2 regions of the Janthinobacterium sp. FT14W genome follow, and region 2 is predicted to be linked to the other one. Evidence: predicted binding sites of a transcription regulator. Region 2 holds the regulator's gene; the other holds the start of a gene.
What was found. Region 2 encodes LexA, which represses DNA repair genes until DNA is damaged. Its sites were predicted from a motif close to ACTGTATNNNNATACAGT; they were not measured.

Region 1: the regulator LexA is predicted to act here: its motif matches at 4,632-4,649, upstream of recA (recombinase RecA).

The regions. Positions count from the first base shown of each region.
Region 1 covers NZ_WFLL01000001.1:240,962-256,026, forward strand. The annotation lists gene GCN74_RS01060 (sodium:solute symporter family protein) at 1-1,932, opposite strand, end outside; gene GCN74_RS01065 (DUF4212 domain-containing protein) at 1,929-2,243, opposite strand; gene GCN74_RS01070 (sensor histidine kinase) at 2,236-3,768, opposite strand; gene GCN74_RS01075 (response regulator transcription factor) at 3,765-4,499, opposite strand; gene recA (recombinase RecA) at 4,740-5,846, shown strand; gene recX (recombination regulator RecX) at 6,157-6,612, shown strand; gene GCN74_RS01090 (class I SAM-dependent methyltransferase) at 6,842-8,380, shown strand; gene GCN74_RS01095 (DUF2889 domain-containing protein) at 8,647-9,207, shown strand; gene sucC (ADP-forming succinate--CoA ligase subunit beta) at 9,286-10,455, shown strand; gene sucD (succinate--CoA ligase subunit alpha) at 10,469-11,350, shown strand; gene GCN74_RS01110 (hypothetical protein) at 11,622-11,981, shown strand; gene GCN74_RS01115 (TolC family protein) at 12,008-13,330, shown strand; gene GCN74_RS01120 (efflux RND transporter periplasmic adaptor subunit) at 13,327-14,490, shown strand; gene GCN74_RS01125 (efflux RND transporter permease subunit) at 14,480-15,065, shown strand, end outside.
Region 2 covers NZ_WFLL01000014.1:63,522-78,586, forward strand. The annotation lists gene GCN74_RS11990 (CHASE2 domain-containing protein) at 1-2,139, opposite strand, end outside; gene GCN74_RS11995 (GAF and HD-GYP domain-containing protein) at 2,139-3,761, opposite strand; gene GCN74_RS12000 (MBL fold metallo-hydrolase) at 3,949-4,845, shown strand; gene GCN74_RS12005 (inorganic phosphate transporter) at 4,892-5,902, opposite strand; gene GCN74_RS12010 (DUF47 domain-containing protein) at 5,945-6,571, opposite strand; gene GCN74_RS12015 (replicative DNA helicase) at 6,666-8,051, opposite strand; gene rplI (50S ribosomal protein L9) at 8,197-8,652, opposite strand; gene rpsR (30S ribosomal protein S18) at 8,680-8,970, opposite strand; gene priB (primosomal replication protein N) at 8,996-9,295, opposite strand; gene rpsF (30S ribosomal protein S6) at 9,316-9,702, opposite strand; gene lexA (transcriptional repressor LexA) at 9,978-10,613, shown strand; gene GCN74_RS12045 (cystathionine gamma-synthase family protein) at 10,684-11,925, opposite strand; gene purF (amidophosphoribosyltransferase) at 12,006-13,529, opposite strand; gene GCN74_RS12055 (CvpA family protein) at 13,569-14,057, opposite strand; gene GCN74_RS12060 (SPOR domain-containing protein) at 14,078-15,065, opposite strand, start outside.

The sequences.
Region 1 (15,065 bases), on a different contig from region 2:
GGAAATGGGCGCGATATGAAACCATTGACCGCTGGCATTGCCGCCCAGCATGGTGCTCGTGTGCAACATGTAATACAGGCACACGCCAAAGCCCGTGAACATGCCGGCCAGTGCGCCCTGGTAATTGGTGCGTTGCCAGAATACGCCCAGCACCAGCGGCGGGAACAGGGTCGAGGCGGCCAGGGAAAACGCCACGCCCACCAGCGACAGGATGTCGGCCGGCTTTTGCGAGGCGGCATAGGCGGCGATGAAGGCCACGGCCAGCAGCAGCAATTTGGAAATCGTCACGCGCTTTTGCGTCGAGGCGCTGGGATCGACCACCTTGTAATAGATGTCGTGCGACAGGGCATTCGAAATGGCCAGCAGCAAGCCGTCGGCCGTCGACAGGGCGGCAGCCAGGCCGCCTGCCGCCACCAGGCCGGAAATCACGTAGGGCAGGCCGGCGATCTCGGGCGTGGCCAGCACCAGCACGTCGGCGTCGATGGAAATTTCCGCCAGTTGCACGATGCCGTCGCGGTTGACGTCGACGATGCTGATCAGGGGACTGAGCTTGTCCACGTTGGCCCAGTACGACACCCAGGTGGGCAGGTTCGCGTATTGCGTGCCCACCAGTGCCGAGTAAATATCGTACTTGACCAGCACGGCCAGCGCGGGAATCGTGAGGTAGATCAACAAGATGAAGAACAGGGTCCAGAAGACGGATACGCGCGTTTCGTGCACGGACGGCGTGGTGTAGGATCGCATCAGGATATGGGGCAGGGCAGCCGTGCCCAGCATCATGCAAAACACGAGGGCCAGGAAATTGTTGCGTTTGATGTCGGACTGCGCGCGGTCCGCGGCGGGAAACGGCTGCGCATGCGGAATGATCGGCTCGGCGCGTTTCTGGTTCTGCGCCTGCGCCGCCTGCCACAGCACGCGCGCCTCGTCCGGACTTTTCGGATAGGCGATCAGATAGCGCTCCGCGTTGCGGATGTCGAACAGCGAGGTATTGCGCTGGCGCAAACTGTCGAGCTGGCGCTGGGCCGCCAGGCGGCCTTGCTCCCAGGAGCCGGGCAAGCCGTCGATGCGCGCCTGGTAGCTTTGCGCGCGCTGGCGGAAGATGGCGCGCACTTCGTTTTCTTTCGGGTCCGTTTCCAGCACGTGTTCGCGCGCGCTCAGCTGCGGCAGCACCTTGCCGTAGGCGATCTGCGGCACGGGATTGTCCGCATGCTTGACCGACAGCCACATGGCGGGAATCAGGAAGGCGACGAGGATGATGATGTACTGCGCCACTTGCGTCCAGGTGATGGCGCGCATGCCGCCCAGAAAGGAGCAGACGAGGATGCTGGCCAGGCCCAGGAAGATGCCGACGGAAAAATCCACGCCCGTGAAGCGCGAGGCGATCAGGCCGACGGCGTAGATCTGCGCCACCACATAGGTGAACGACACGATGATGGTGGCGGCCACGGCCACCACGCGCACGCTGGCGCCGCGGCCGTCCGCGCCGCTGCCGTAGCGGGCGGCGAGGAAATCGGGAATCGTGTACTGGCCGAACTTGCGCAGGTAGGGGGCGATCAACAGCGCCACCAGGCAATAGCCGCCCGTCCAGCCCATGATGAAGGCCAGGCCGTCGAAGCCGTTCAGGTACAGGCCGCCGGCCAGGCTGATGAAGCTGGCGGCCGAAATCCAGTCGGCGGCCGTGGCCATGCCGTTGAACATGGCCGGCACCCGGCGCCCCGCCACATAGTATTCGGTGACGTTCGAGGTGCGGCTGATGACGCCGATGGTGGCATACAGGGTGATGGTGACCAGCATGAACAGGTAACCGATCCACGCGCGCGGCATGCCTTCCTGTTCCAGCACGGCCAGGGCCAGCAGGAAGGCGGCGAAGCCGCCCGTAAACAGCAGGTAGTAACGGCTCAGCCGGGCAAAGAAGCTGCGCTGCCCGGTCATGTTTGCTCCTCGGCATGAAAAGCCCTGTCGAGGCGCCGCATGCGCCAGGCGTAGAAGGCGATGATGGCCAGGTAGACCAGCGAAGCGCCCTGGGCCGCCATATAGAAGGGCAGGGGCCAGCCGAACAGGTTCAGGTGCAGCAGTTCGCGCGCATAAAACACGGTCAGGAAGCCCGTCAGCAGCCAGATCAGCAGGAGGATGGCCGTCAGGCGCCGCGTCTTGCGCCAGTGCGTATCGAGGCGCGCCTGCAACCCGGGGCCGGGCGTGCGCGCGGGCCGCAGCGGCGGCGCGGGAGGGCTGGGCTTATCCATATGTGATCTCATCTTCTTCTGGCGCATCCGGCAACAGCAGGGCGATGCTCAGGCGCAGCAGGGTGCCCGGCAGCTTCGGCGAGTGTGCGCGGGGATTATTGAAAATATCGACTTCGGCGCCGTGCTGCTGGGCGATTTCGCGCACGATGGCCAGGCCCAGTCCGCTACCGTCGACATTGCTGCCGAGAATACGGTAAAAGCGCTCGAATACGTGCGCCCGCTCGGCCGGCGGTATGCCGGGGCCCGTATCTTCCACTTCCAGGATGGCCAGTTCCAGGGTGCTGCGCACGCGCACCGTGACGCTGCCCCCGGCCGGCGTGTAGCGCAGGGCATTGTCGATCAGATTACTCAGCAGTTCACGCAGCATCATGGCATTGCCGGAAATCATGATCGAATACGCGGGCTGTTCGAAGCCCAGGTCGATATGCTGGGCAAACGAGGCTTGCACCCAGTCCTGCACCACGCCGCGCGCCAGTTCGCTCAGCTCGATCGGTTCGAACGCCGTGCCCGCCTGCGGCTGGTTTTCCGCGCGTGCCAGGGCCAGCAGCTGGTTCACCAGCCGCGTGGCCGCTTCCGAGCTTTTCGCCAGCTGCAGCAGCGAGCGGTGGATCTCGTCGTGGTCTGTCTGGCGCAGGGCCAGTTCCGACTGCATGCGCATGCCCGCCAGCGGCGTCTTCATCTGGTGCGCGGCATCGGCGATGAAGCGTTTCTGCATGTCGATCGACAGCGACAGACGGGCCAGCATTTCGTTGAGCGAGCCGACCAGCGGCGTGATTTCCTCGGGCACCTGGCCCGATTCGATGGGCGATAAATCGTCGGGCGGCCGGGCGCGTATGCGCTCCTGCAACTGCGCCAGCGGCGACAGGCCGCGCGCCAGGGCAAACCAGACGAGGGCCAGGATCACAGGCAGGATGATGAACTGCGGCAAGATCACGCCCTTGATGATTTCATTCGCCAGTTGGGCCCGTTTTTCCAGCGTTTCGGCCACCTGCACCAGCGCGCGGCGCGGGTCGTCGTCGGTGCTGGACGGCATGTCGAGGTAGGTGAACGCCACGCGCACGGGCGTGCCATGGATGGTGTCGTTGCGAAACAGCACCATGCCGCTGCGGTATTTGTCGGGGTCCTGGGGCGGCGGCAAGTCGCGGTCGCCGTCCAGGTATTCGCCGCGCGCGCCCACCACCAGGTAATACAGGGTGTCGACATCGTCGCCGCGCAGGAAGTCGCGGCCCTTGCCGTTTTTTTCCGGTACGTGGCGCAGCACGGCGCCATCGGCTTGCTTGACCTGCTGCGTCAGGACCGTCACGCTGTCTTCCAGCGCATGGTCGAACGGTTGATTGGCGATGCTCTTGGCCACCAGATAGGTGATGGCGATGCTCATCGGCCACAGCAGCAGCAGGGGCGCCAGCATCCAGTCGAGGATTTCGCCGAACAGCGAATGCTCGATGGTGTCATCCTGCTCCGTGGTGGGCGGCTCGAACCAGTCGTCGTCGTCCGCCTCGTCCGCTGGCGCCTCGCGTGCCTTCACTTGCTGGCGGGTCCGTTGGCCAGGCCTGCCGACTCGCCCGCTTCGGCGTTCAGGCGCGCCGCTTCCGAGTATTTTTCCAGGCAATAGCCGAGGCCGCGCACGGTGGCGATGCGCACGCCGCCCACCTCGATCTTCTTGCGCAGGCGGTGCACATACACTTCGATGGCGTTGTTCGACACTTCTTCACCCCATTCGCACAGGTGGTCGACCAGCTGCTCTTTCGAGACGAGGCGGCCCGTGCGGCCCAGCAGGATTTCCAGCAAGCCCAGTTCGCGCGCGGACAGGTCGAGCATCTGGTCGTTGATGTAGGCGCTGCGCCCCACCTGGTCGTAGCTGAGGGGGCCGTGCTTGATGATGGTGGCGCCGCCGCCGGCGCCGCGGCGCGTCAGGGCGCGCACTCTTGCCTCCAGTTCCGACAGCGCGAACGGCTTGGCCATATAATCGTCGGCACCCAGGTCGAGGCCATTGACGCGTTGTTCGATGGAATCGGCGGCCGTCAGGATCAGTACCGGCAGCAGCGAGGCGCGCGCGCGCAGGCGGCGCAGCACTTCCAGGCCGGACATCTTCGGCAGGCCCAGGTCGAGGATCAGCAAGTCGAATTCCTGGGTGGACAGGGCCGTATCGGCCTCTTGCCCCGTCTTGACGTAGTCGATCGCATAACCGGACTGGCGCAGCGAGCGGGTCAGGCCATCGGCCAGCACGCTGTCATCTTCGGCAAGTAAAATACGCATGGTGCAGTTCCTATGCTTGCGGCGGTAGAAGCTTGTATTGTGTTTCATTTTCCGCAAGGTGGCGAATTTTTGTGAAAAACAGGGTTGTATTGATCTGTTTCAAAACAAATCCACGTTCCGCTTGCATTGATCACTGTTTTTTTATACAGTACTGTCTGTGTAAAGAATTTAACCCACTGGCGCTATCGCAGGCCGACCGATTCATGTGAATCGTCGACTGTAGAACGGCTGAAAGAACATATGGACGATAAAAAAGCTGTAGTACCCGCATCGGAAAAAGCCAAGGCGCTCGCCGCCGCACTGGCGCAGATCGAGAAGCAGTTTGGCAAAGGTTCGGTCATGCGCATGGATGCCAGCGCACCGATCGAAGAAGTGCAAGTCGTGTCGACCGGTTCGCTCGGCCTCGATATCGCGCTGGGCGTGGGCGGCTTGCCGCGTGGCCGTATCGTGGAAATCTACGGTCCTGAATCGTCGGGCAAAACCACCCTGACCCTGCAAACCGTCGCCGAAATGCAAAAACTGGGCGGCACCTGCGCCTTTATCGATGCCGAGCACGCGCTTGACGTCGGTTATGCGCAAAAGCTGGGCGTGAACCTGCATGAATTGCTGATCTCGCAACCGGATACGGGCGAGCAGGCTCTGGAAATCTGCGACGCCCTCGTGCGTTCGGGCAGCGTCGACCTCGTCGTCATCGACTCCGTGGCCGCACTGACGCCACGCGCCGAGATCGAAGGCGACATGGGCGATTCCCTGCCAGGCCTGCAAGCGCGCCTGATGTCGCAAGCCCTGCGCAAGCTGACCGGTTCCATCAACCGCACGAATACCCTGGTCGTCTTCATCAACCAGATCCGCATGAAGATCGGCGTGATGTTCGGCAGCCCGGAAACCACCACCGGTGGTAACGCATTGAAATTCTATGCGTCCGTACGCCTGGATATCCGCCGCACCGGCTCGATCAAGTCCGGCGATGAAGTGATCGGCAACGAAACCAAGGTCAAGGTCGTCAAGAACAAGATCGCGCCGCCGTTCAAGGAAGCGCACTTCGACATCCTGTACGGCGCCGGCACGTCACGCGAAGGCGAAATCCTGGACCTGGGTTCGGATGCCAAGATCGTGGAAAAATCCGGTTCGTGGTACAGCTACAACGGCGAACGCATCGGCCAGGGCAAGGACAACGCCCGCGCCTTCCTGCAAGAGCGTCCGGCGCTGGCCCGCGAAATCGAAAACAAGGTCCGCGCCTCGCTGGGCGTGCGCGAACTGCCGCCGCTGGCTGCTGAAAAGCCGGAAAAAGCGGATAAGGCTGCCGACAAGGCTGCCAAGGCTGCGGAAGCGAAAGCGGCCGAGTAAGAAGGCAGCGCAGCTCGGCTGCGCTGGCATGGCCAGCTGCAGCTGCAGCTGGTCTTGCCTGCGACGCGTTGCGACACGTGACGGCCCTTTGCGCCGTGGTTTGCCGTCCAAAAGATCTACAATGAATGCCGCCTTGCGCCTGTGCGCCAGGCGGCATTTGTTTTTTTGACGGCATTGTTGACGGCATGTCGGGCGGCACAGCCGTTGTGTTGATGTCGTGTTTGAATTGTCTTGTCTTGTCTTGTCTTGTCTTGAGTTGATGTTGTATTTATTTGAATTGTCCTGATGTGTTGAACGATAGGGTGGAATGATGGCAGCGGTACAACTGAGCCTGAAGGGCAGGGCGCTACGCTTTTTGTCGATGCGCGAGCATAGCCGCATGGAATTGCGGCGCAAGCTGCAGCGGCATGCGCAGGAGGGCGACGATGTGGAAGCCCTGCTTGACAGCCTGGAGCAGGCCAACTGGCTGTCGCAGGAGCGCTTTTCCGAGTCGCTGATTCACCGCCGCTCGGCCCGCTTCGGCAACAGCCGCATCATGGCGGAATTGCAAAGCCATGGCATCGCCGGCGAGGCGTTGCAGGAACTCAAGGCGGGCCTGGCCGAGGGCGAGACCGCACGCGCCTGCGAAGTGTGGCGCCGCAAGTTTGGGCAAGTGGCGCAGGATGCCGAGCAGCGCAGCAAGCAGATGCGCTTCCTGATGCAGCGCGGCTTTTCCCAGCGCGCCGTGCTGGTGGCGTTGAAGGGGCTTGAGCCTGACGAGGACTAAGGCCGCCGCGCGCGCACTGGCGCCCCCGTTTGCTGCCAGGTAAGGTCGCTTCGCCGCTCCTGCCGCCTGCTTTCCGCCCTGGCCATGACGCGGCCGCCGCGCCGTGCCGCCGTGAACTGCGCTTTCAAATGTCCTCTGTTCGCGCTACTGGGCTCCCGGGATATCGGGTATTCTGGCGCTCGAACCCGGTGCGCTGCGTGCACCGCCATTGATCGAGACAGGAAGCGCAATGAGCAACTGGAATGCCGGCTACATGGCCGAGGTCGCCTATACCTATAGCTATTACGAAGAATTGAATCCCCTGCGTCTGCGCCTGCCGCTGCTGGCCGCCGGCCTGGTCCTGCCTGCCAATGGCACGGCTTGCGAACTGGGCTTCGGTCAGGGCGTCAGTGCCAACTTCCATGCGGCGGCGTCCGCCACGCGCTGGTATGGCAATGATTTCAATCCGGCCCAGGCAGCCTATGCCCAGGAACTGGCCGGCGCCGCTGGCGCCGGGGCGCAGTTCACGGACGAATCGTTCGAACAGTTTTGCCGCCGCGACGACTTGCCCGATTTCGATTTTATCTGCCTGCACGGTATCTGGAGCTGGATCTCGGCGGCAAACCGTGCTTTGATCGTGGACTTCCTGCAGCGCAAGCTGAAAGTGGGCGGCGTCGCCTACCTCAGCTACAACACCCAGCCTGGCTGGGCCGCCATGATGCCGATGCGCGACTTGCTGACCGAACATGGCCGCGTCATGGGTGCTCCGGGCCAAGGCGTGCTGGCGCGTATCGAGGGCGCCATCGATTTCGTCGACAGGATGATCGCCACGAAGCCGCGCTATCTCGAGGCCAATCCCTTGCTGGCCGATCGCTTCGAGAAGCTGAAATCGTTTGAGCGTCATTATGTCGCGCACGAGTATTTCAATGCGGACTGGCAGCCGATGGCCTTTTCCCAGGTGGCTGCCATGTTGAGCGAAGCCAAACTGGAGTTCGCCGCTTCCGCCACCTATACCGAGCATGTCGACATGCTCAATCTGACGGCCGAGCACCAGCACTTCCTGGCCGAGATTCCTGATCCCATCTTCCGCGAAACGACGCGGGCTTTCCTGATCAACCAGCAATTTCGCAGGGATTACTGGATCAAGGGGGCGCGTACGCTGACGCCGTTCGCCCAGGCCACGGCCTTGCGGGCCGTGCGCGTGATGCTGGCGGTGCCGCGCGATACGGTGGTGTTGAGCGTGCATGGCGTGCTGGGCGATGCCGATATGGATGAGCGCGTATATGCGCCCGTGCTCGATGCGCTTGCCGATCACCGCGTGCACACGATCGGGGAACTGGAGCAGCAACTGGCCGGCACCGAAGCCAGCCTGGCTGCCTTGTTGCAGATCATGTTGATTCTGATCAGCAAGGGGAGTGTCTACGCCGTCCAGGACGATGCTGACATTGCCGTGGCGCGGCCGCAGACGGCGCGCCTGAATGCATATTTGCTGGAGCAGGCGCTGGCAAGGTCCGACCTGTATAGCCTTGCCAGCCCGATGACGGGCGGCGGCGTATTTGTACCGCATTTACAACAGCTGTTCCTGTGGGCGAAAATGCAAGGATGGCAAGAGCCGCAGGACTGGGTGCGCGAGACATGGCCCGTGCTGATAAGCCTGAAGCAGTTGCTGTCGAAGGATGGCCAGCCATTGCTGACGGAACAAGAGAACCTGGCCGAACTGTGGGAGCATGCCCGCCATTTTGCCGAGCGTACCTTGCCTGTTTTGCGCGCGCTGGGCGTGACTGACTGAGGCAGCGTGTCGGCACGTCCGTGCCATGCCGGAAGTTATGCGAATTGCGAATGATCGTCATTGATTTTGCGATTTGCATCAATAATCGCAGGCAGGCGAGCAGACCGATGAAAAATTATGTTGCGGCGCAACCAGCGCCCAATGTGCTACACTTTTAGGGTTTTTGCGGCGCCGCAGGTGCGGTTGCTGTTCGTAGAAGCTGCGAACGGCGTGCTTTATGCACATGGCTGCTTACTAATTATGGCCGCGCAAGCGGCATCGGTCTTATGCCCCTGTCAACTCCCGTATCCCGGCGCGCCCTACGGCACTCCCGCGTTATCGACGTCCAAGCGTATCTGCGCGACGACGGCCTGTGGGATATTGACGCCCGTATTACCGATATCAAAAGCTACGACGCGACCCTGGCCTCGGGCCCCCGTCCCGCCGGCACTCCTCTGCATGACCTCCATCTCCGCATTACCGTCGATCGCGAACTGACCATCGTCGAGGCCGAAGCCGCCTCCGATGCCGTGCCCTATCCCGGTTTTTGCGATACCATCGGCCCCGCTTACAGGGCGCTGATCGGTTTGAATTTATTGAAGAATTTCCGCCGCGACTTGAAACAGCGCCTGGCGGGAATCGCCGGCTGTACCCATTTGACGGAACTGGCGCAAGTCTTGCCGACTGCGACGGTTCAGGCATTTGCCGGCGATGTCTGGTCGACCCGTGACGGTGCGAATGCTGACTTGTCGCATGAAAAGCCGTTTCAACTCGACAAATGCCACGCCCTGCGCACCGATGGCGGGGCAGTTGCACGGTATTACCCGCGCTGGGTAGCCAAAGCGTGACCCCGGCGCTCTGTTTTTCCTGTTTTTTTTGCACCACTAACCGTATTTTTACAAATCAGTATCAGAAGGGAAGCCAGCATGAAAATCCATGAGTATCAAGCCAAAGAAATCCTCCGGCAATTCGGAGTGACGGTACCACGCGGTATTCCGTGCATGTCCGTCGACGAGGCAGTCAAGGCTGCGGAAACCCTGGGCGGCCCGGTGTGGGTAGTCAAGGCGCAGATCCACGCAGGTGGCCGCGGCAAGGGCGGCGGCGTGAAAGTGGCAAAATCGATCGAGCAGGTCAAGGAATACGCTGACCAGATCATGGGCATGCAGCTGATCACGCACCAGACCAGCGCCGAAGGCCAGAAAGTCAACCGCCTGCTGGTGGAAGAAGGCGCCGACATCAAGCAAGAACTGTACGTTTCGCTGGTCACCGACCGCGTTACCCAGAAGATCGTCCTGATGGCTTCGTCCGAAGGCGGCATGGACATCGAAGAAGTGGCCGAGAGCCACCCGGAGAAGATCCACCACGTTACCGTCGAGCCGAGCGTTGGCCTGACCGATGCCCAGGCAGACGACATCGCGACCAAGATCGGCGTGCCTGCCGGTTCCATCGTCGACGCACGCGTCAACCTGCAAGGCCTGTACAAAGCGTATTGGGAAACCGATTGCTCGCTGGCCGAGATCAATCCGCTGATCGTCACCGGCAGCGGCAAAGTCATCGCCCTGGACGCCAAGTTCAACTTTGACCCGAATGCCCTGTTCCGTCACCCGGAAATCGTCGCCCTGCGCGATCTGGACGAAGAAGATCCGGCGGAAATCGAAGCGTCGAAATTCGACCTGGCCTACATCTCGCTCGACGGCAACATCGGTTGCCTGGTGAACGGTGCCGGCCTGGCCATGGCCACCATGGACACGATCAAACTGTTCGGCGGCGAGCCAGCCAACTTCCTGGACGTCGGCGGCGGCGCCACGGCAGAAAAAGTAACCGAAGCGTTCAAGATCATGCTGAAAAACCCAGGCCTGAAAGCCATCCTGGTGAACATTTTCGGCGGCATCATGCGTTGCGACGTGATCGCCGAAGGCGTCATCGCCGCGGTGAAAGCCGTTTCGCTGAACGTACCGCTGGTGGTGCGCATGAAGGGCACCAACGAAGACCTGGGCAAAAAGATGCTGGCCGATTCCGGTCTGCCTATCATCGCAGCCGACACCATGGAAGATGCAGCAAAGAGCGTCGTTGCCGCCGCTGCCGGTCAAGCTTAATTAAGGAATCAACATGTCCATTCTGATCAATAAAGATACCAAAGTCGTAACCCAAGGGATCACCGGCAAGACCGGCCAGTTCCACACCCGCGGTTGCCGCGACTACGCGAACGGCAAAGCTGCCTTCGTGGCAGGCGTGAACCCGAAGAAAGCCGGCGAAGATTTCGAAGGCATTCCAATTTTCGCTAACGTTACCGAAGCGAAAAAAGAAACCGGCGCCAACGTTTCCGTGATCTACGTGCCGCCAGCAGGCGCGGCAGCGGCGATCTGGGAAGCGGTCGAAGCTGAAATGGATCTGGCCATTTGCATCACCGAAGGCATTCCTGTGCGCGACATGATGGCCCTGAAAGACCGTATGGCCAAAGTCAACAGCAAAACCTTGCTGCTGGGCCCTAACTGCCCAGGCTTGATCACGCCAGACGAAATCAAGATCGGCATTATGCCAGGCCACATCCATAAAAAAGGCCGCATCGGCGTGGTATCGCGTTCGGGCACCCTGACCTATGAAGCAGTGGGTCAGCTGACCGCACTGGGCCTGGGCCAATCGTCGGCAGTCGGCATCGGCGGCGACCCGATCAACGGTCTGAAGCACATCGACATCATGAAGATGTTCAATGACGATCCAGATACCGACGCGGTCATCATGATCGGCGAAATCGGCGGTCCGGACGAAGCCAACGCGGCTTATTGGATCAAAGACAACATGAAAAAACCGGTCGTCGGCTTCATCGCCGGCGTGACCGCTCCTCCAGGCAAGCGCATGGGCCACGCCGGCGCGCTGATCTCGGGCGGTGCCGATACGGCACAAGCCAAGCTGGAAATCATGGAAGCTTGCGGCATTACCGTGACCAAGAACCCGTCGGAAATGGCGCGTCTGCTGAAAGCCATGCTGTAATTTCAGCCGGCTTGCCGCAGTACAAAAAAGGAGCTTCGGCTCCTTTTTTTCGTTCCATGCATCGCCGCTCCGAGCTCCTTCCTGCCGTCCGTCTCCCTTTTCCAGCCGCGCACCATTGCCGTGCCCGCAACCATTGGCACGGGCCATGACAGGCATGTGACATTACCAACTTGTAACACCGTTCGGCGCACCGCGCGCCTATGATTCGGCCTGTCAGCACCATCTTCGCGCGCCGCGTGCGCGCCTACTTTCTACATCGGAAATATGCACTATGGATGCCATGAAACCGGGCGTGGCCGCGCTATGCCTGTTGCTGTTATGCGCCTGCGCCGAGGCGCCCAAGGTGGACTGGCAGCGGGGGGCGAAGCGTGCCTGGGTCGTCGCTGCGTACGGGCCGGGACGCGCCGCCGATTTGCCGGCCTGCCTGGCGCGCCTGTCCGACGCCGAACTGGCGAGCCGCCATTTTGTCGAGCTGCGCTACCACCATGTGCGGGTCATGCGCACGGCCGTGGCCGAGGTGCCGCCGGATATCGACGCCAGGCCCGAGATGCAGGTGGAACTGTGGCCGGAGGATTGCGGGCAGGGCCATTTGTCGCGCATATCCAAGTTATTGCCCGCCGACAGTAATTAATCCGAGAGAACGCGAAAGCGAACACCATGTCCATGAAACGTTTCCTGTGGCCAGCGGCGCTGCTGCCCTTGTGCCTGCCACTGCTGCTGCATGCGCAGACCCCGCTGGCAGACAGCCTGGGACTGGAGCAGCTGCAGCGCATTGCGCTCGAACGCAACCACGACGTGCGCGTGTCGGCACTGGCGCTCGATGGTGCCGCCGCCGCCGTGACCAGTGCTGCCGCGGCGCCCAATCCCATGCTGACGCTGCAAACCATGAACATCAACCCCGGCCTTGGCGTGGGTGCAGGCAGCTTGCGCAGCAAGACCGTCGACAGCAGCGTGCGTATCGACCAGCTGCTGGAGCGGGGCGGCAAGCGCGGCCTGCGCCGCGATGGCGCGCTGCACCAGGAGGAGGGGGCGCGCGAAGATGTGCGCGAGGCGCGGCGCCAGTTGCGTCTCGCCGTCAGCCAGGCGTATTACGATGCGCTGGCGGCGGGCGAGCGCCTGGCCATCCTCGGCGATACGGCGCAGCTGTACCAGCGTACCGTCGAGGTGGCGCAGAAGCAGCGGCAGGCGGGAGAAGTGTCGCCGGCGGACGTGGCGCGGCTGCAAGTTGAGGCGCTGCGCGCCAGCAACGATGCAGTGCAGGCGCGCAGCGATGTGGCGCACGCGCGCCAGGCGCTGGCCTTGCTGACGGGTATCGACAGCCGCCAGGCGCAGCTGCCGCTGGCCGATGGCTGGCCAGCGGCCGTCGCCGCCGGCACGCTGGCGCAGGCCGATCTGGCCGGTGCAGCCAGCGATGCTGCCATCGCGCGGCGGCCCGACGTGATGGCGGCCCAGGCGAGGGTGGCGGCAGCCCGGTCGGCGCACCAGCTGGCGCTCGCCGCACGCACGCGCGACGTGTCCATCGGCGTGCAAGCGGAACATTATCCGGCCAGCGCCAGCAATCCGCAGGGCAGCGGCAACAGTTTCGGCATATCCGTGCAGGTGCCGCTCTTCCTGCGCTACCAGTATGACGGCGAGATCCGCAGCGCCCAGGCGGCGCTGGACCTGGCGCAGGAAAACCTGGAGCAGGCGCGCATCCAGGCCAGGGCAGAGCTGAGTCGTTCCGCCCTCGACGTGCGCAGCAATGGCGAGCGTTTGCAGCGTATCGACGACAGCCTGCTGCCTGCCGCGCAAAAGTCGGCGCAGGCAGCGGAATTCGCGTACCAGCACGGCGCCCTGCCGATCGCAGATGTACTGGATGTGCGGCGCAGCTACCGTGCCGTGCAGCTCGACGCACTGGCCGCCCGCAACGACTACGCCAAGGCGCTGGCCGCCTGGCTGGCATCCTTTCCCACCGCATCTCTTGAAAGTACGACACCATGATATCGCGCAGCACGTTAACCTATGGCGCCCTGTTCGTCCTGCTGTGCGGCGGGTCCGCCGCGGGCGTGCAGTATCTGCAGCGGGCGCACGCCGCCGCCTTGCCGGCCGCAGCCGTTGCCAGCAGCGTCGCCGCGCCTGGCGTGCTGCATTTTGCCGTGAATGCGCCGCAGATGGCCACGCTGAAGATCGCCGCCGTGAGCGCCGTGCCGCTGCCGGCCAGCGCCGCGCTGAACGGACGTATTTCCTATGACGAAAACGTCACCACCCGCGTCAGTTCGCCCGTGCTGGGCCGCGTGCTGGCCTTGCATGCGGACAGCGGCGACAAGGTGGTGCGCGGCGCCCTGCTGGCTGACCTGGATTCGCCCGACCTGGCCAGTGCCGAGGCCGACTGGCGCAAGGCCCAGGCCGACGAAATGCGCAAGCAGCTGGCCTATCAGCGCGCCGACACGCTGTTCCGGGGAGAGGTGCTGGCGCGCAAGGATTACGAGTCGGCCGATGCCGACTTCCAGCAGGCACGCGCGGAAACGCGGCGCGCAGCCCTGCGCATGCATAGCCTGAACGCGGCCGGCAGCGACAACGGCCGCTACACGCTGCGCGCGCCGCTGGCCGGCACCATCGCCGACCGCCAGATCAACCCGGGCCAGGAAGTGCGTCCCGACGCCCCCGCGCCCCTGTTCGTCATCAGCGACTTGCGCCACCTGTGGCTGCTGGTCGACGTGCCGGAAAGCGCCGTCGCCAGCGTACGCCAGGGACAGGCTGTCAGTGTCGAGACGGATGCCTACCCGGGACGCCGCTTCAGCGCCACGGTGGCGCACGTGGCGCCGGTGCTGGACCCGCAGACGCGGCGCATCCAGGTGCGTTGCACACTGGATAATGCCGATGGCGCCCTGAAGCCGGAAATGTTTGCGCGCGCCTCCTTCCTGGCCGGCGACGGCAGCATGCTGGCCGTGGCCTTGCCGAATACCAGCCTGTTTGCCGAAGGCGTGTACAGTTATGTCTTCGTGGAAAAACAGCCTGGCACGTTTGAAAAGCGCCGGGTGAACGTGCGCATCAAGGGACGCGACAGCAGCTTTGTCGATGCGGGCGTGAGCGCCGGCGAGCGGGTCGTCACGGAAGGCGCCTTCCTCCTCAACGCCGAGGTGGCCAGCAATGCTCGCTAAGCTGATCGATTTTGTCCTGGCGCAGCGCGTCTTTGTGCTGATCCTGACGGCGGCGCTGGCCGTCTTCGGCTACCGCGCGCTGAGCAACCTGCCCATCGAAGCCTTTCCCGACGTGCAGGACGTGCAGGTGCAGATCGTCACGCAGTACCCGGGCCAGGCGCCGGAGGAAGTCGAACGCAACGTCACCTTGCCCATCGAGCGGGAAATGAGCGGCGTGCCACAGCAGACGCAACTGCGTTCCGTGACGATCACGGGCCTGTCCGTGGTGACCCTGACCTTTGCCGATGGCACGGACGACTATTTTGCGCGGCAGCAAGTGCTGGAAAAATTGCAGAACGTTACCTTGCCCACGGGCGTGCAGGCAAGCCTGGCGCCGTTGTCGACGGCGGTCGGTGAAATCTTCCGCTATGTGATCGAGGTGCCGCCAGGCATGGATGCGAACGAAGTGCGGGCCTTGCAGGACTGGGTCGTGCGTCCCGCGCTGCGCATCGTGCCCGGCGTGGCCGACGTCGTCAGCTTCGGCGGCACTGTCAAGGAATACCAGGTGCAGGTCGATCCGGCCGCCCTGCAGCGCT
Region 2 (15,065 bases):
CGCGTCGGCGGCCGCCCAGTCGCGCGCGCGCAGCAGGGCCAGCACCCCGTGCCAGCGCTCCAGCTGCGCCAGCTCCGCCTCGCCGGCGTCGGCCAGCAGGCAGCGCGGCTCGAAGATGGCCACCGCTTCCTGCTTGCCCAGCACTCTTATCCGGTCGAGTTCGCGGTACAGGAAATCCGGCGCGCCAGCGCGCGTGGCGGCGCCCACGACGATGCCCACGCCATACAGCTTGCTGGCCCCTTCCAGGCGCGCGGCCAGGTTGACGCTGTCGCCCATCACCGTGTAGGCGCGGCGGATGCGCGAACCCATGTCGCCCACATGCATGGGGCCCGTATTGATGCCGATGCCGATGCGCAGGGCCGGCCAGCCGCGCGCGGCGAAATCCCCGTTCAGGCGCGCCGCGCTGTGCTGCATCAGCAGGGCGCTGGCCACGGCCCGGCTGGCGTGGTCGGCAAAGGCGACGGGCGCGCCCCAGAACGCCATCACGGCGTCGCCGATGTATTTGTCGAGGGTGCCGCCATGGCTGTCGCGGATATCTTCCGACATGGCCGTCAGGTACAGATTGATGTATTCGCGCAGCACCGCCGGCGCCAGCTGCTCGGAAATGGCCGTAAAACCGCGCACGTCGGCAAACAGCACCGTCAGTTCGCGGTTCTCGCCCTCCATCGTGTAGCGCTGCGGATCGTCGGCCATCTCGGCCACCAGTTCGGGCGCCACATATTCGCCGAAGCGCGCCACCAGCGCGCGGCCCTTGCGCACCTCGAAAAAATAGCCCCACGCCAGGTTGACGATGAACAGCGCGACGATCAGCAGCAACAGCACGGCGCCGCCCAGCACCAGGTCGTGCACGGCGTACAGATACAGGTTGATGGCGATGGCGGCCGCCAGCGCGCCCACGGTGGCCAGCATCACGCCGGCCGGCGGCAGCACGGCCAGGGCGCCCGCCAGCAGCAGGCCAAACAGCACGATCTGCACCAGCTCGAACGCCAGCGCGTAGTCAGGGCGCGCCTTGAAGCGCCCGTCGAGCATGGACTTGATCAGGTTGGCGTGCACTTCCACGCCCGGGTATTCCGCATTCACGGGCGTGGCGCGGATGTCGTTCAAGCCCGGCGCCGTGGTGCCCACCAGCACGATGGCCCCTTTCAGCAGCGCGGGCGCAACCGTGCCGGCCAGCACGTCGGACGCCGACACATAGCGGAAGGCGCCGCCGACGGGGCCGCCCGCGCCGCGGTACTGCACCGTGGCGGTCAGCGCTTCACCCACGGGTATCGTCATCGCGCCGCGCGGCGTGAACAGCATGAGGTGTTCGAGCCCGCCGCTGGCCAGCTCGCGCGCCGACAGGGTATCGGCCGTGCCCGTGAAACGGGGAGCGATGGCGCGCGCCTGCAGGTAGACGGCCACGGTGGCCAGCGACAGCGACGGATAATAGCCGTCGCCGATGCGCTGCAACAGGGTCGAGGAGCGCACCACGCCGTCCGCATCGGTGAGCGCCGTGAAGATGCCGGCGCCCTGTGCGGCCGCCTGCAGGGGCGCGATATTGGCTTCGTAGCCGCGCGCCACGTAGGCCGTGACGGCGCGCCCGTTCAAATCGGCCACGGTGAAGGCCGGCTTGGGCAGCACGCCCTTTCTTTGCTGCTCCGAGACGCTGTAGCCGAGCACCACGGGCTGGCCGCGCATGGCCTCGGCAAACAGGCCATCGTAGTCCATGGCCGGGCGCAGTCTTTCCAGCTGCGCCGGCAAGCCGGCCACGCCAGCCAGTTCGCCCCGCGCCAGGCCTTGCAGCACGGCGTAGCCGGAACTGGTGTCCGCTTCGGGAAACGAGATATCGAAGCCCAGCGCGGCCACGCCGTAATGCGCGGTGAGCTGGCGCACCAGGCGCGCCTGGATGTCGCGGCTCCACGGGAAGCGGCCCACCCGGGCCAGGCTTTGCTCGTCGATGTCGACGATGACGATGCGGCGGTCCAGCTGCGGCGTCTCGGCACGCATGCGCCAGTCGCCCAGCATGGCGTCGAGCCGCGCGATATTGTCATTGCCGGCCAGGCACGCGATGGCGGCCGCCACGCTCAGGAGCACGCCCAGCAAACAGCGCGCCCCATGCTTGCGCAAGGTCTGCGCCAGCGCCGCGCGCCAGGCCCGCATCACGGCGTGTAGCCCGGAATGGCCGCCTCGTCGACGGCATCGATCTGGCTCGGATGCATGTGCTTTTCAGCGAAGGTCAGGTACACCTTGCTGCGGATGAAAACGTCGAACAGGTCCGGATCGATATGCCCGTTCAGGCTGAAATTGCCGAGGATGCGCAAGGATTCGGACAGCGGCTTGCCCTTCTTGTAGGGCCGGTCGCGCGCCGTCAGCGCCTCGAAAATATCAGCGATGGCCATCAGCCGCGCCGGCACCGACATCTGCTCCTTCGTCAGTCCCCGCGGATAGCCCTTGCCGTCCATGCGCTCGTGGTGGCCGCCCGCATATTCGGGCACCTTCTGCAGGTGCTTGGGCCACGGCAGCGCCTCGAGCATGCGGATCGACACGCTGATATGGTTGTTGACGATGGCCCGCTCGGCTGCCGTCAGGGTGCCGGCGCGGATGGTCAGGTTTTCCGTCTCGTCGGCGTCGAGGAAATCGCGCAGCTGGCCGTCCGCCGCGCGCCAGCGGCGCTTGGCGATCTGCCGCACTCTTTCCTGGTCGGCCTGCGCCATGCTCTCGCCGCCGACGTTCGCCGTGCGGATGAAGTCGCGCTCTGCGCGCAGCGCGGCCAGCTCCCGTTCCAGCGCCTGCCCGATGGCGTCCGCCTGCTGCGGCTGCGCCGCCTGCTGGCGCAGGGCGGCGATCTCGGCGTCGCGCAGCAGCACTTCGTAGCGCGTGTCGATCAGGGCGATGCGGTCGAAAATCGTCTCCAGCTTGGTGGCCTTGTCGACCACGTGCACGGGCGTGGTGATCTTGCCGCAATCGTGCAGCAGGCCGGCCAGCCACAGCTGCTTGCGCTCGTTGTCGCTGAGGCGGAAATCGGCCAGCGGCCCCGTTTGCGTGGCGTGCGCGGCATCGGCCAGCAGCATCGTCAGCTCGGGCACGAACTGGCAGTGCCGCCCCGTGTACGGCGACTTTTCATCGATGCCGATATTGATCAGGGTAACCAGCGATTCGAGCAGCTCTTCCAGCTGCGAGATCAATAATTGATTCGTCAGCGCCACGCCCGCCTGCGCGGCCAGCGCCTCGATGAAGCGCTGGTCGGTGGAGGAAAAGGCGCGCACCTGGCCCGTGTCGCCATCCTTGGCATTGACCAGCTGCAGCACGCCGATCAGATCGCCCTCATGGTCACTCATGGGCACCGTCAGGATCGATTGCGTGTGGTAGCCGTGGTGGCGGTCGAAGTCGCGCATGCCGGAAAAATTGAAGCCTTCGTCGCGGTACACGTCGGCGATATTCACGCTGCGGCGCAGGTTCGCCGCATACGCGGCCACCGACGCCAGGTTGGGCTGGCCCGCCTCGTCGAACAGGGGCACGCCCGGCAAGCCCATGTCGGCGCCCTGCACAATGCCCAGGCTGTCGTTGACGCTGATGTCGAACGCCAGCTGGCGGCCCTCAAGCGCGGGCCGGTACAGGGTGGCGCCATCGGCCCCGCTCATGCTTTTTGCCAGCAGCACGATGCGCTGCAGCAGCGCGCCGATGTCGTGCCCCTCGCCGCCCAGGCCGTGGCCCAGCGCGACACTGAGTTCAGTCAATTGCTCCAGTCTGTGGGCGATCTTCTCAGGGTGCAACTGAGGCATGTTGGTGGCAATCAGGTAAGGATGGGGAAATCGGCAAGCGCCAGTGTAACGGCCGCCCTGCGCACTGTACATTACTTACTTGCAACAAAATGAAATAACTTTCCGTATCGCAACACACACAAATGTTGCCGCCAATTTCATTAATTAGAATAGAATCAACAATAATTACACTGTAACAAGGTACTGAATGAAATTCACGTTCAGGGGCGTGCGCGGCTCCATCCCCTCCCCCGGCCCGCGCACGGCGCGCTATGGCGGCAACACCACGTGCATCGAAGTACGCACCGACGACGACAGCCTGATCATCCTCGACGCGGGCAGCGGCATTTTCTCGCTGGCGCAGCAACTGCCGCCGGGCCTGCCCGTCGACGCCCACGTCTTCATCACGCACAGCCATTGGGACCACATCCACGGCTTGCCCATGTTCAGCCCCCTGTTCGTGGCCGGCAACCGCATGCGCCTGCATGGCGCCCTGGACGCCATCAGCGGGCGCGGCATCGAGCACGTGATGGCGGTACAGCTGCAAAACAGCTATTTCCCCGTCAGCGAAGCGGCCATGGCGGCCAGCATCGAGTACCGCACCCTGGCACCCGGCGAAGCCGTCGAGGTGGGCGGCGCGCGCGTACGCGGCGCGGAGATGAACCACCCCGTCGTCAACCTCGGCTACCGCATCGACTGCGGCGGCGCCTCGCTGTTCTTCAGCGGCGACCATGAACCGTTCTACAACCTGCATCCGCCCGGCCATGCCGAGCACGCGGACTGCGCTGCGCGCAATGCGCAGCGCCAGGCGGGCATCGACGCCTTGATCGCCGGCGTCGATGCGCTGATCATGGATTGCTCGTACACGCGCGAGGAATACCCGGGCAAACAGGGCTGGGGCCACGGCACCTTCGACGCCGCCTTCGACCTGGCCCTGCGCTGCGGCGCACGGCGCCTGTACTGCACCCACCACGAACCGACGCGCAGCGACGAGCAGCTGGAAGCCGTGTTTGCCGACGTGATGGGCCGCTATGCGGACCGCCTGGCCGGCCTGCAGGTATTCCTCGCCTACGAAGGGCTGACGGTGGAACTGGCCCGCGCATAAAAAAAGGGAGCCGCAAGGCTCCCTTTTTACTGGCGTTGGCTATCCATTACATGATGTGGTGGCCAATCCACCATGCCACTGCGGCAACGAAGGCGGAAGCGGGGATCGTGAAGATCCAGGCCCACACGATATTGCCTGCCACGCCCCAGCGCACGGCCGACATTTTTTGCGACGAACCGACGCCGACGATGGCGCCCGTGATGGTGTGCGTGGTCGAGACGGGAATGCCCAGCGCCGTCGAGACGAACAGGGTGATCGCGCCGCCCGTTTCGGCGCAGAAGCCGCCGACCGGTTTCAACTTGGTGATCTTCTGGCCCATGGTCTTGACGATGCGCCAGCCACCGAACAGGGTGCCGAAGCTGATGGCCGTGTAGCACGAGATGATGACCCACATCGGCGGCATGGCGTCGGCCGCGCTCGAGTAGCCGGCGGCGATCAGCAGCATCCAGATGATGCCGATGGTTTTTTGCGCATCGTTGCCGCCGTGGCCCAGGCTGTAAGCGGCTGCCGATGCCAGCTGCAGGCGGCGGAACCACTTGTCGACCTTGCGCGGCGTCGAGCGCACGAAGATCCAGGAGACGAGCAGCATCATGATCGAACCGAACACAAAGCCCAGCACCGGTGCGATGACGATGAAGGCCACCGTCTTCCACAGGCCGGCCGCGACCAGCGCGCCCGTGCCGGACTTGGCGACTGCCGCGCCCACCAGGCCGCCGATCAGCGCGTGCGAGGACGAAGACGGAATCCCGTAGTACCAGGTAAACAGATTCCAGAAGATGGCGCCCATCAGCGCGCCGAAGATCACGTACTGGTCGATCACCGCCGGATCGATGGTGCCCTTGCCCACCGTGGCGGCCACGGTCAGCTGGTGGAACACGAAAATGGCGACGAAGTTGAAGGTGGCAGCCATGGCAACCGCGGTCTGCGGTTTCAATACGCCCGTCGAGACCACCGTAGCGATCGCGTTGGCGGCATCGTGGAAGCCGTTCATGAAGTCAAACAGCAGCGCAAGGACGATCAACAGGCCTAGCACGTAGATGCTGATTTGTATGGTCATTGTAGTTTCTTTTCTGATTCTGGTTCAGGACAGGCCCAACGCTTACGCGTTTTCGACGATGATGCCTTCGATAATATTGGACACATCTTCGCAACGGTCGGTGACGGTTTCCAGAATTTCGTAGATCGCTTTCAGCTTGATCAGGTTGCGCACGTCCGGTTCGTCGCGGAACAGTTTGGACATGGCGGCGCGCATCACGTGGTCGGCGTCCGATTCCAGGCGGTCGATCTCTTCGCAGATGGCGACGATCTTGCGCGAGTTGTCCATGTTGTGCAGCATGGCGACGGCGTCGCGCACTTTTTCGGTACAGGCCAGCACCAGTTCGGCCAGGCGCTTGGCTTCCGGCGTGACGGCTTTCAGGTCATACAGCGAAACGGTTTGCGCCGCATCTTCCAGCAAGTCCAGAATGTCGTCCTGGCGCGTGATCAGCTGGTGGATGTCATCGCGGTCGATCGGCGTGATGAAGGTCTTGTGCAGCATTTCCACGGTGGCGTAGGTGACTTTGTCCGCCTGTTTCTCGATGCTTTCGATCGCATGTACGCGGTTTTCCAGGTCGTCGAAATTGGTCATCAGGCCGAGCATCTCTTTGGCGCCCTTGACGCACAGTTCCGCGTGCTGGTTAAACAATTCAAAAAACTTGCCCTCAGTGGGCATCAAGCGTCCAAACATGTCATTCTCCGTTAAGCATTGAGTCGTGTTATTTACTACAGAAAGCCGCCCCGTAGTCGGGGGCGGCCGATGGAATTGCCAGTGCTGCTGAGTCTTAGTCGCCTTGGTAAAGCGCCAGGCCACCACTGTAATTGCCAAATTTGGTGTACTGCCCCATGAAGGTGAGGCGGATGCTGCCGATTGGACCGTTACGTTGTTTACCGATGATGATTTCGGCCGTTCCCTTGTCCGGCGAGTCGGGGTTATACACCTCGTCGCGGTAAATGAACAGGATCACGTCGGCATCCTGCTCGATAGCGCCCGATTCGCGCAAGTCGGACATGACGGGACGCTTGTTCGGGCGTTGTTCCAGCGAGCGGTTCAGCTGGGACAGGGCGATCACGGGACAGCCGAGTTCTTTCGCCAGGCCTTTCAAGCCCCGCGAAATCTCGGAAATCTCCGTGGCGCGGTTATCGCCCGGCGTATTGGCCGACATCAGTTGCAAGTAATCGACGATGATCAGGCCCAGCTTGCCGCATTGACGCGACAGGCGGCGCGAGCGGGCGCGCAATTCGATCGAGTTGAGCGCCGGCGTTTCATCGATGTACAACTGGGCGTCGTTCATCTTCTGGATCGCATTCGTCAGGCGAGGCCAGTCTTCGTCGTTCAGGCGGCCCGTGCGCAGACGGTGCTGGTCCAGCTGGCCGACGGAGCCCAGCATACGCATGGCCAGCTGGGCGCCGCCCATCTCCATCGAAAACACGGCCACGGGCAAGCCGCTGTCGATGGCCACGTTCTCGCCGATGTTGACGGAAAACGCCGTCTTGCCCATCGATGGACGGCCCGCCACGATCACCAGATCGCCCGGCTGCAGACCGGAGGTCATGCGGTCGAGGTCGATGAAACCGGTGGGCACGCCCGTGATTTCACTCTGGTTGTCGCGGCTGTACAGTTCGTCGATGCGTTCGACCACTTGCGTCAGCAGGGGCTGGATGGCAGTCCAGCCCTGGGCGCCGCGCGCGCCTTCTTCGGCGATGGCGAAAATCTTCGACTCGGCCTCGTCAAGCATCTGCTTGACTTCCTTGCCTTGCGGGCTGAAGGCCGTGCCCGAGATATCGTCGGCGACGGTAATGAGTTTGCGCAGCACGCCGCGGTCGCGCACGATCTCGGCGTAGCGCCGGATGTTCGCGGCCGATGGCGTGTTTTGCGCCATGGCGTTCAGGTACGCGAGTCCGCCCACATCATCGGCCTTGCCGAGCTGGGTCAGGGTTTCAAAAACAGTAATGACATCGGCTGGCTTGGAAGCGTTAACCATCTTGACGATTTGCTCGAAGATGATGCGATGGTCATAGCGATAGAAATCCTCCGCATGCATGAAGTCGGCGATGCGGTCATACGCCGCATTGTCGCGCAGCAGACCACCGATAACGGATTGTTCTGCTTCGATCGAGTGCGGCGGAATACGGAGGGAATCCAGTTGCGGATCAGAGGGGGCGTTCATGGCGCGAATTATACCTGCTTCGGCGTACTGGCAAAAATAAAGGGCTGAAATTGCGCGAAAAAAAGGCCACAAAAAAGCCGGGCGAACCCGGCTTTTCATAGTGCTTTACTGTACGGTAGCGCTTGCGGGCCAGGCCCGCAGACGATTACGCGTTCGCGTCTGGTACGACAGCGATAACAACTTCCACGACCACGTCGGTGTGCAGAGCAACCGAAACGTTGTGCTCGCCAACGATCTTCAGCGGGCCGGTAGGCATGCGGATTTGTGCTTTTTCAACAGCAAAACCTTGCTTGGTCAGCGCTTCAGCGATGTCGAAGTTGGTGACGGAACCGAACAGACGGCCATCGACGCCAGCTTTTTGAGCAACTTGAACGGTCAGGCCGCTCAGTTTTTCACCTTGGGCTTGCGATGCGGCCAGTTTGGCAGCAGCAGCTTTTTCCAGTTCGGCGCGCTTGACTTCGAATTCAGCCACAGCGGTTGCCGTAGCACGACGTGCCAGGCGTTGCGGGATCAGGAAGTTACGTGCGTAACCGTCTTTGACTTTGACGACTTCGCCGAGGTTACCGACGTTTACAACTTTTTCTAACAGAATGATTTGCATAGTTCTTCTCCAGGAATATCTGACCGATTAAGCGTGGTGCAGATCGGTGTATGGCAGCAGCGCGAGGAAGCGAGCGCGCTTGATTGCGGTGTCGACTTGGCGCTGGTAGTGCGCTTTGGTACCGGTCAGGCGTGCTGGCATGATCTTGCCGTTTTCCTGGACGAAGTCTTTCAGCGTGTCGACGTCTTTGTAGTCGACTTGCTCAACGTGAGCTGCCGTGAAGCGGCAGAACTTCTTACGTTTGAACAAAGGGTTTTGCTGTTTGCGTTTTTCTTTAAGCTTGAGCTTATTTTTGTCGAACTTTTTACCGAATGCCATGTCAGGCTCCTGTATCTAAAATGCGCTAGTCGGGAATGACTGCACTAAAATCAATGATGTGAAACACCAAACTCTTGCTGTTGCGGCTTTTTCTGGCCAGGAAACCCGTGAACTGATAGACCCCGCCCAAGCTTGCCTGACTGAACCGGCCTGAGATTTCGCCAGCGGCTAGCGCGGCAACATCAAACTCGGTCAAACGGGCAATCCCTGCTTCCATCTGCTGCGAACTGTGCTGCAATACTGCATTCACAATCGGCAGCCCTGCCGGGGTATAGCGCAATATTTCGCGCTCGGCAATGATGGCGGTGACTTGTAGCTGGTTCAGCGCACGATCCTGGTCAAAAATTAAGCGGCTGCGGCTGGAGCGGCTGCTGGTGCTTCGGTGCGGTGGCTTTTGGCCGCGTCTTCGCGTTGTACCGATTTCATCATCGGCGAAGGAGCTGTTTCAGCTTTCTTCATTTTAACGGTCAGGTGACGCAACACGGCATCATTGAATTTGAATGCTGTTTCCAACTCGACCAGGGTCTCGTTGTCGCATTCGATGTTCAGGCAGATGTAGTGTGCTTTAGGCAGCTTTTGGATCGAGTAAGCCATTTGACGGCGGCCCCAATCTTCCACGCGGTGAACCGAACCGCCGCGGGTGGTTACGCTGGCTTTGTAGCGTTCGATCATCGCGGGCACTTGCTCGCTTTGGTCCGGATGGACGATAAAGACTATTTCATAATGACGCATGCAAACTCCTTCAGGTCGGATTGATAATCGCCCACCCCGGCGTCAAGACGGGTGTGGGAAGGTCAGCCGAAGATTATAACCGCCTTTTGCAAACGTTTCAACCATTCCCTCCACCAGCGCCCGGAAAGCCCGTGCGCCGTCCTGTTTTTTAGCCGTGGGCGACTATTTCTTGCGAAATCCACGCAAAACACGGAAATCCCCTTGCATAGTAGGCGATACTGTACAAAAATACAGACTGTTCATATAGACAGCATTTTAGTATGCACCCACCGCTCATGATCAAGCTGACAGCACGACAAGAACAAATCCTGAACCTGATCAAGGACGCGATCGAAAATACGGGGTTCCCTCCCACCCGTGCCGAAATCGCCAATGAACTGGGTTTCAAGTCGGCCAATGCGGCCGAAGAGCATTTGCAGGCCCTGGCCCGCAAGGGCGCCATCGAGATTTCGCCCGGCACCTCGCGCGGCATCCGCCTGATCGGCGCCGCCGCCGAAGCGCTGCCGTCGAAAGCGCCGGCAGCGCTGCTGATGTCGCTGCCCCTGATCGGCCGGGTGGCGGCCGGTTCGCCCATCCTGGCGCAGGAAAACCTGGAAGCGAGCTACAACGTGGACCCGGCCCTGTTCTCGGCCAAGCCCGACTTCCTGCTCAAGGTGCGCGGCTGGTCCATGCGCGACGCCGGCATCATGGATGGCGACTTGCTGGCCGTCAAGAAAGTCGACAGCGCCAAGAATGGCCAGATCGTCGTCGCCCGCATCGGCGACGAAGTCACCGTCAAGCGCTACAAGAAGACGGGCTCCGTCATCGAATTGCTGCCGGAAAACCCCGACTTCAAGGTGATCACCGTCTCGCCGGAAGATGAGTTTGCCCTGGAAGGGCTGGCTGTCGGCCTCATGCGCAGCTGGCATTAAATCACTGCAGGCAAAAAAAGGGCCGCAACAGCATGACTGTTGCGGCCCTTTTCACATGGCGCGCGGCTGCTTAGGCGTCCAGCGCGTTTTTGAAATCGTCGAGCAGATCAGCCTCATCCTCGATGCCCACGGAGACGCGGATCAAGGACTCGGCAATGCCCATGCTGGCGCGCCGCTCGGCGCCCATCTCATAGAAAATCGTGTGGGCGACGGGAATGACCAGGGTGCGCGTGTCGCCCAGGTTGCTGGCAGGAATGGCCAAATGCAGGCGATTGAGGAAATCGAAGCAGTCGATGCCATCCTTCAATTCAAAGCTGAACAGAGAACCGTAGCTGCGGAACAAGTCCGTCGCCAGCGCATGCTGCGGGTGCGACGGCAAGCCCGGATAGTGCACGGCCGCCACTCTCGGGTCCGCCTGCAGCATGGTGGCCAGCGCCAGCGCGTTCGAGCAGGTGCGGTCCATGCGCAAGGCCATGGTTTCCGCGCCGACGGCGATATGGTGCGCCGCTTCCGGGCCCAGCGAGGCGCCGAAGTCGCGCAAGGCCTTGGCGCGGATCTGCGCGATGCCCCATTGGGGCGGCGCCGCCTTTTTATAGTTTTCAAAGATGTTCGGGTACTGCGTCCAGTCGAACACGCCCGTGTCCGTCAAGCTGCCGCCCAGCGCATTGCCGTGGCCGCCGATGGATTTCGTCAGCGCATTCACCACCAGGCCCGCGCCCACGGCTTTCGGGCGGAACAGATACGGCGTCGTCATGGTGTTGTCGACGATGTACAGGATGCCCTTCTCGCGGCACAAGTCGCCGATTTTCTTCAGGTCGGCAATCTGCGTACGGGGGTTGGCGATGGTTTCCACAAACACGATGCGCGTGGCCGGCGTGATGGCGGCCGCCACATGGGCCACGTCGGTGGCGTCGACGAACGACACGGCTATGCCCTGCCCCGTCACCGTTTGCCACAGGCTGTTGGTATTGCCAAACAAAAAGGCCGACGACACGACATGGTCGCCCGCGCGCAGCAGCGATTGCACCACGGCGCCGATGGCGCCCATGCCCGTGGCGAAGCACAGGGTCGCCACGCCGTCTTCCATCTTGTTGACCTTGTCTTCCAGCGCGGACACGGTCGGATTGCCCTGGCGGCCATAGCGGAAGCCCGGCTCCTTGCCCTGGAACACGGAAGCGAGCTGGCGCGCATCGGCGTAGCCGAAGGCAACGGAGGTGTGCACGGGCTTGTGCAGCGAGCCGTGCTCGATGCCCTTGCGGCGGTCGTTATGCAGGATGGTGGTGGTAAAGCCGTAGGTTTTATTGGTGGTCATGGTGGATGCAGGAGACTATTAACCCAAGACAAAAGCTGGGGTCAGACCCGGCGGGTCTGCCCCCAAAAGCAAGGCGCCGATTACGCTTCCGTTGTCGCCAGGTTCAGGTTCAACTGGGAACGGGGCGTATCTTCGGGCGCTGCCGCCTTCGGATGGTGGCGCGCATATTCCAGGCGGTCCAGGTACTCCTGCGACACGTCGCCCGTCACATACACGCCGTCGAAGCACGACGCCTCGAAGTTGGTCAGGGCCGGGTTGACGTCGGCGATCGCCTGCTTGAGCGCGCCGATATCCTGGTACACCAGGTAGTCGGCCGTGATTTCGCGGCACACTTCTTCCGTCGTGCGGCCGTAGGCGATCAGTTCGTCGCGCGTCGGCATGTCGATGCCGTACACGTTCGGGAAGATCACCGGTGGCGCGGCCGAGGCGAAGATGACTTTCGTCGCGCCCGCTTCACGCGCCATCTGCACGATTTCACGGCTGGTGGTGCCGCGCACGATGGAATCGTCGACCAGCAGCACGACCTTGTCCTTGAATTCGGACGGGATCGCGTTGAGCTTCTGGCGCACGGATTTCTTGCGCGCCGCCTGGCCCGGCATGATGAAGGTACGGCCGATGTAGCGGTTCTTGATGAAGCCTTCGCGGTACTCGATGTTCAGCGCCATGGCCAGCTGGATGGCGGCCGGACGCGAGGAATCGGGAATCGGCATGACCACGTCGATATGCACGCCTGGCAGTTCGGCGCGGATCTTTTCGGCCAGGTATTCGCCCATTTTCAGGCGCGTGGCATACACGGAGGCGCCGTCGATGACGGAATCGGGACGGGCCAGGTAGACGAATTCGAACACGCAGGGATTCAGGCTGGCATTGTCGGCGCACTGGGCGCTGTGCAATTGCTTGTCGGCATCGATGAAGACGGCTTCGCCGGGACCGATGTCGCGCACGAAGCGGAAGCCCATGCCTTCCAGGGCCACGGATTCGGAGGCGATCAGGTATTCAGGACCTTGCTCCGTTTCATTGATGCCCAGGCACAGCGGACGGATGCCGTGCGGGTCGCGGAAGGCCAGCAAGCCCACGCCGGCGATTTGCGCCACGGCGGCATAGCCGCCCTTGACGCGGCGGTTCAGCACGGTAACGGCCTTGAAGATGGCTTCCGGGTCCAGGTTCAGGCCCGTCGTCGCTTCCTGGATTTCATGCGCCAGCACGTTGAGCAGCACTTCCGAGTCGGAATCGGTATTGATGTGGCGGCGGTCGTTCTTGAACATTTCCAGCTTCAACTGTTCCCAGTTGGTCAGGTTGCCGTTGTGCGCCAGGGTGATGCCGAACGGCGCATTCACATAAAACGGCTGTGCTTCCTCTTCGCTCGACGAACCGGCCGTCGGGTAGCGGCAGTGGCCGATGCCCGTCGTGCCTTGCAGCGAACGCATGTTGCGCGTACGAAAGACGTCACGCACGAGGCCATTGGCCTTGTGCATGGAAAACATACTGCTGTGATTGGTCGCAATCCCTGCCGCATCCTGACCGCGATGTTGCAAAAGCAACAATGCATCATACAGCAATTGATTGACAGGTTGATGGGAAACGACGCCGACGATGCCACACATGGTGTGCTCCTAAACTGTGCTACTGATTTTAAAAAAAATTCAAAATTTCACATGCTGCGCGTAAGCGGCAGGCAGATAAGGCTTGATGGCGCGCGCGCCCTGTTCCGCGAGCGGGCTGAGCAGCGCGTTTTTCCAGAACGGCTGCTGCGGTATGGAAGTCATGCCGCACAAGATGACGGCGGTCAGCACGATCACAAGGCCCCGCGCCACGCCGAACAGGCTGCCCAGGGTGCGGTCGGCCAGGCTCAGGCCCGTCACCTTGACCAGCGCGTCCACCGTCATGGACAGCAATCCCATCAAAATGCGCACGCCGATGAACAGCACCACGAAGGCCAGCAACAATCGGACGGCTTCGCCCGGCACGGCTTCCGGCAGGAATTTCGCCAGCGTGGCGCCATAGGCGTTGGCAATGACGAAAGCCACGATCCAGCTGACCAGTGACAGTATTTCCTTGACCAGGCCACGCATCATGCTGATCAGCACGGACGTCACCAGCACGAACAGCACCAGGTAATCGAAGATCGTCACGCGCGTTCAGCCTTGCAAGATCACGCCGGTACCAGGCTGCCGCCCAGGCCCAGCTTTTGCAGCTTGGCACGGGTCTTTTCGGCGTCTTCGCGGCTGCCGAACGGCCCCACGCGCACGCGGATGCGCTCGCCCGCCGGGCTGGAGACTTTCTGCGTGTAGGACTTGATGCCCGCTTCGCGCAGCTTGTCCTGCAATTCGTCGACCTTGTCCTGCGTTGCCAGCGCCGCCACCTGCACCACGAACTTGCCGCTGCCGGCGTCATGGGCTTTCTCTTGCGGCTTGTCCAGTGGCTTGCCTTCCAGAATTGCCATGGCGCGCGCCGCATCGTCGGCCGATTGCGCCGGCTTGGCAGGTTTCGTTTCAGGCTTGGCTTCCGGCTTCACCTCGTGCTTGGGTTCCGGTTTCGGCTCCACCTTGGCCTCGTGCTTCGGTTCCGGTTTGGGCTCGTGTTTCGGCTCAGGCTTGGTCTCCACCTTGACAGGCTTGGGCTCGGGTTTTGCTTCTGATTTCGGCTCGGGTTTCGGTTCCACATACGCCGGCTTGACGGGCGCAGGCTGGACGGCTGCCAGCACGGGCGCGGGTGCCGGCGCGGGCTTGGCCGCCGGCGGCAGGGGCGCGTCGACGATTTCCTCGGACTGGTCCAGGCCGTTGTTCGCCGCGGCCTGGGCCGGGACGGCTGGCACGGGCGCGGGCGCAGCGGCCTTGTCTTTCGAGGGAATGTCGATGGCGATATCGTTGAAAGGCGCCTTCGGCTCGGAATCGAGCAGCATCGGCAAGCCGACGGCGACGCCCAGGGCCAGGGCGATGGCCCCGACCAGACGGCGGCGTGCGCGCTTTTTTTCAGGCAAGACCGGGTCCGGCGCTTCCTTGCCGCCACGGCGCGATCCGCCGCCACCGGAGGTGTTGGCGGCGCGCTTGCGGGTCGGCGACTGTGCTTCGCCAGGGACATAAAAGCCGCTGTCTTCGCCAGAGGATTCTTGCTTGTTTTTAAACAGTTTCGAGAACAAG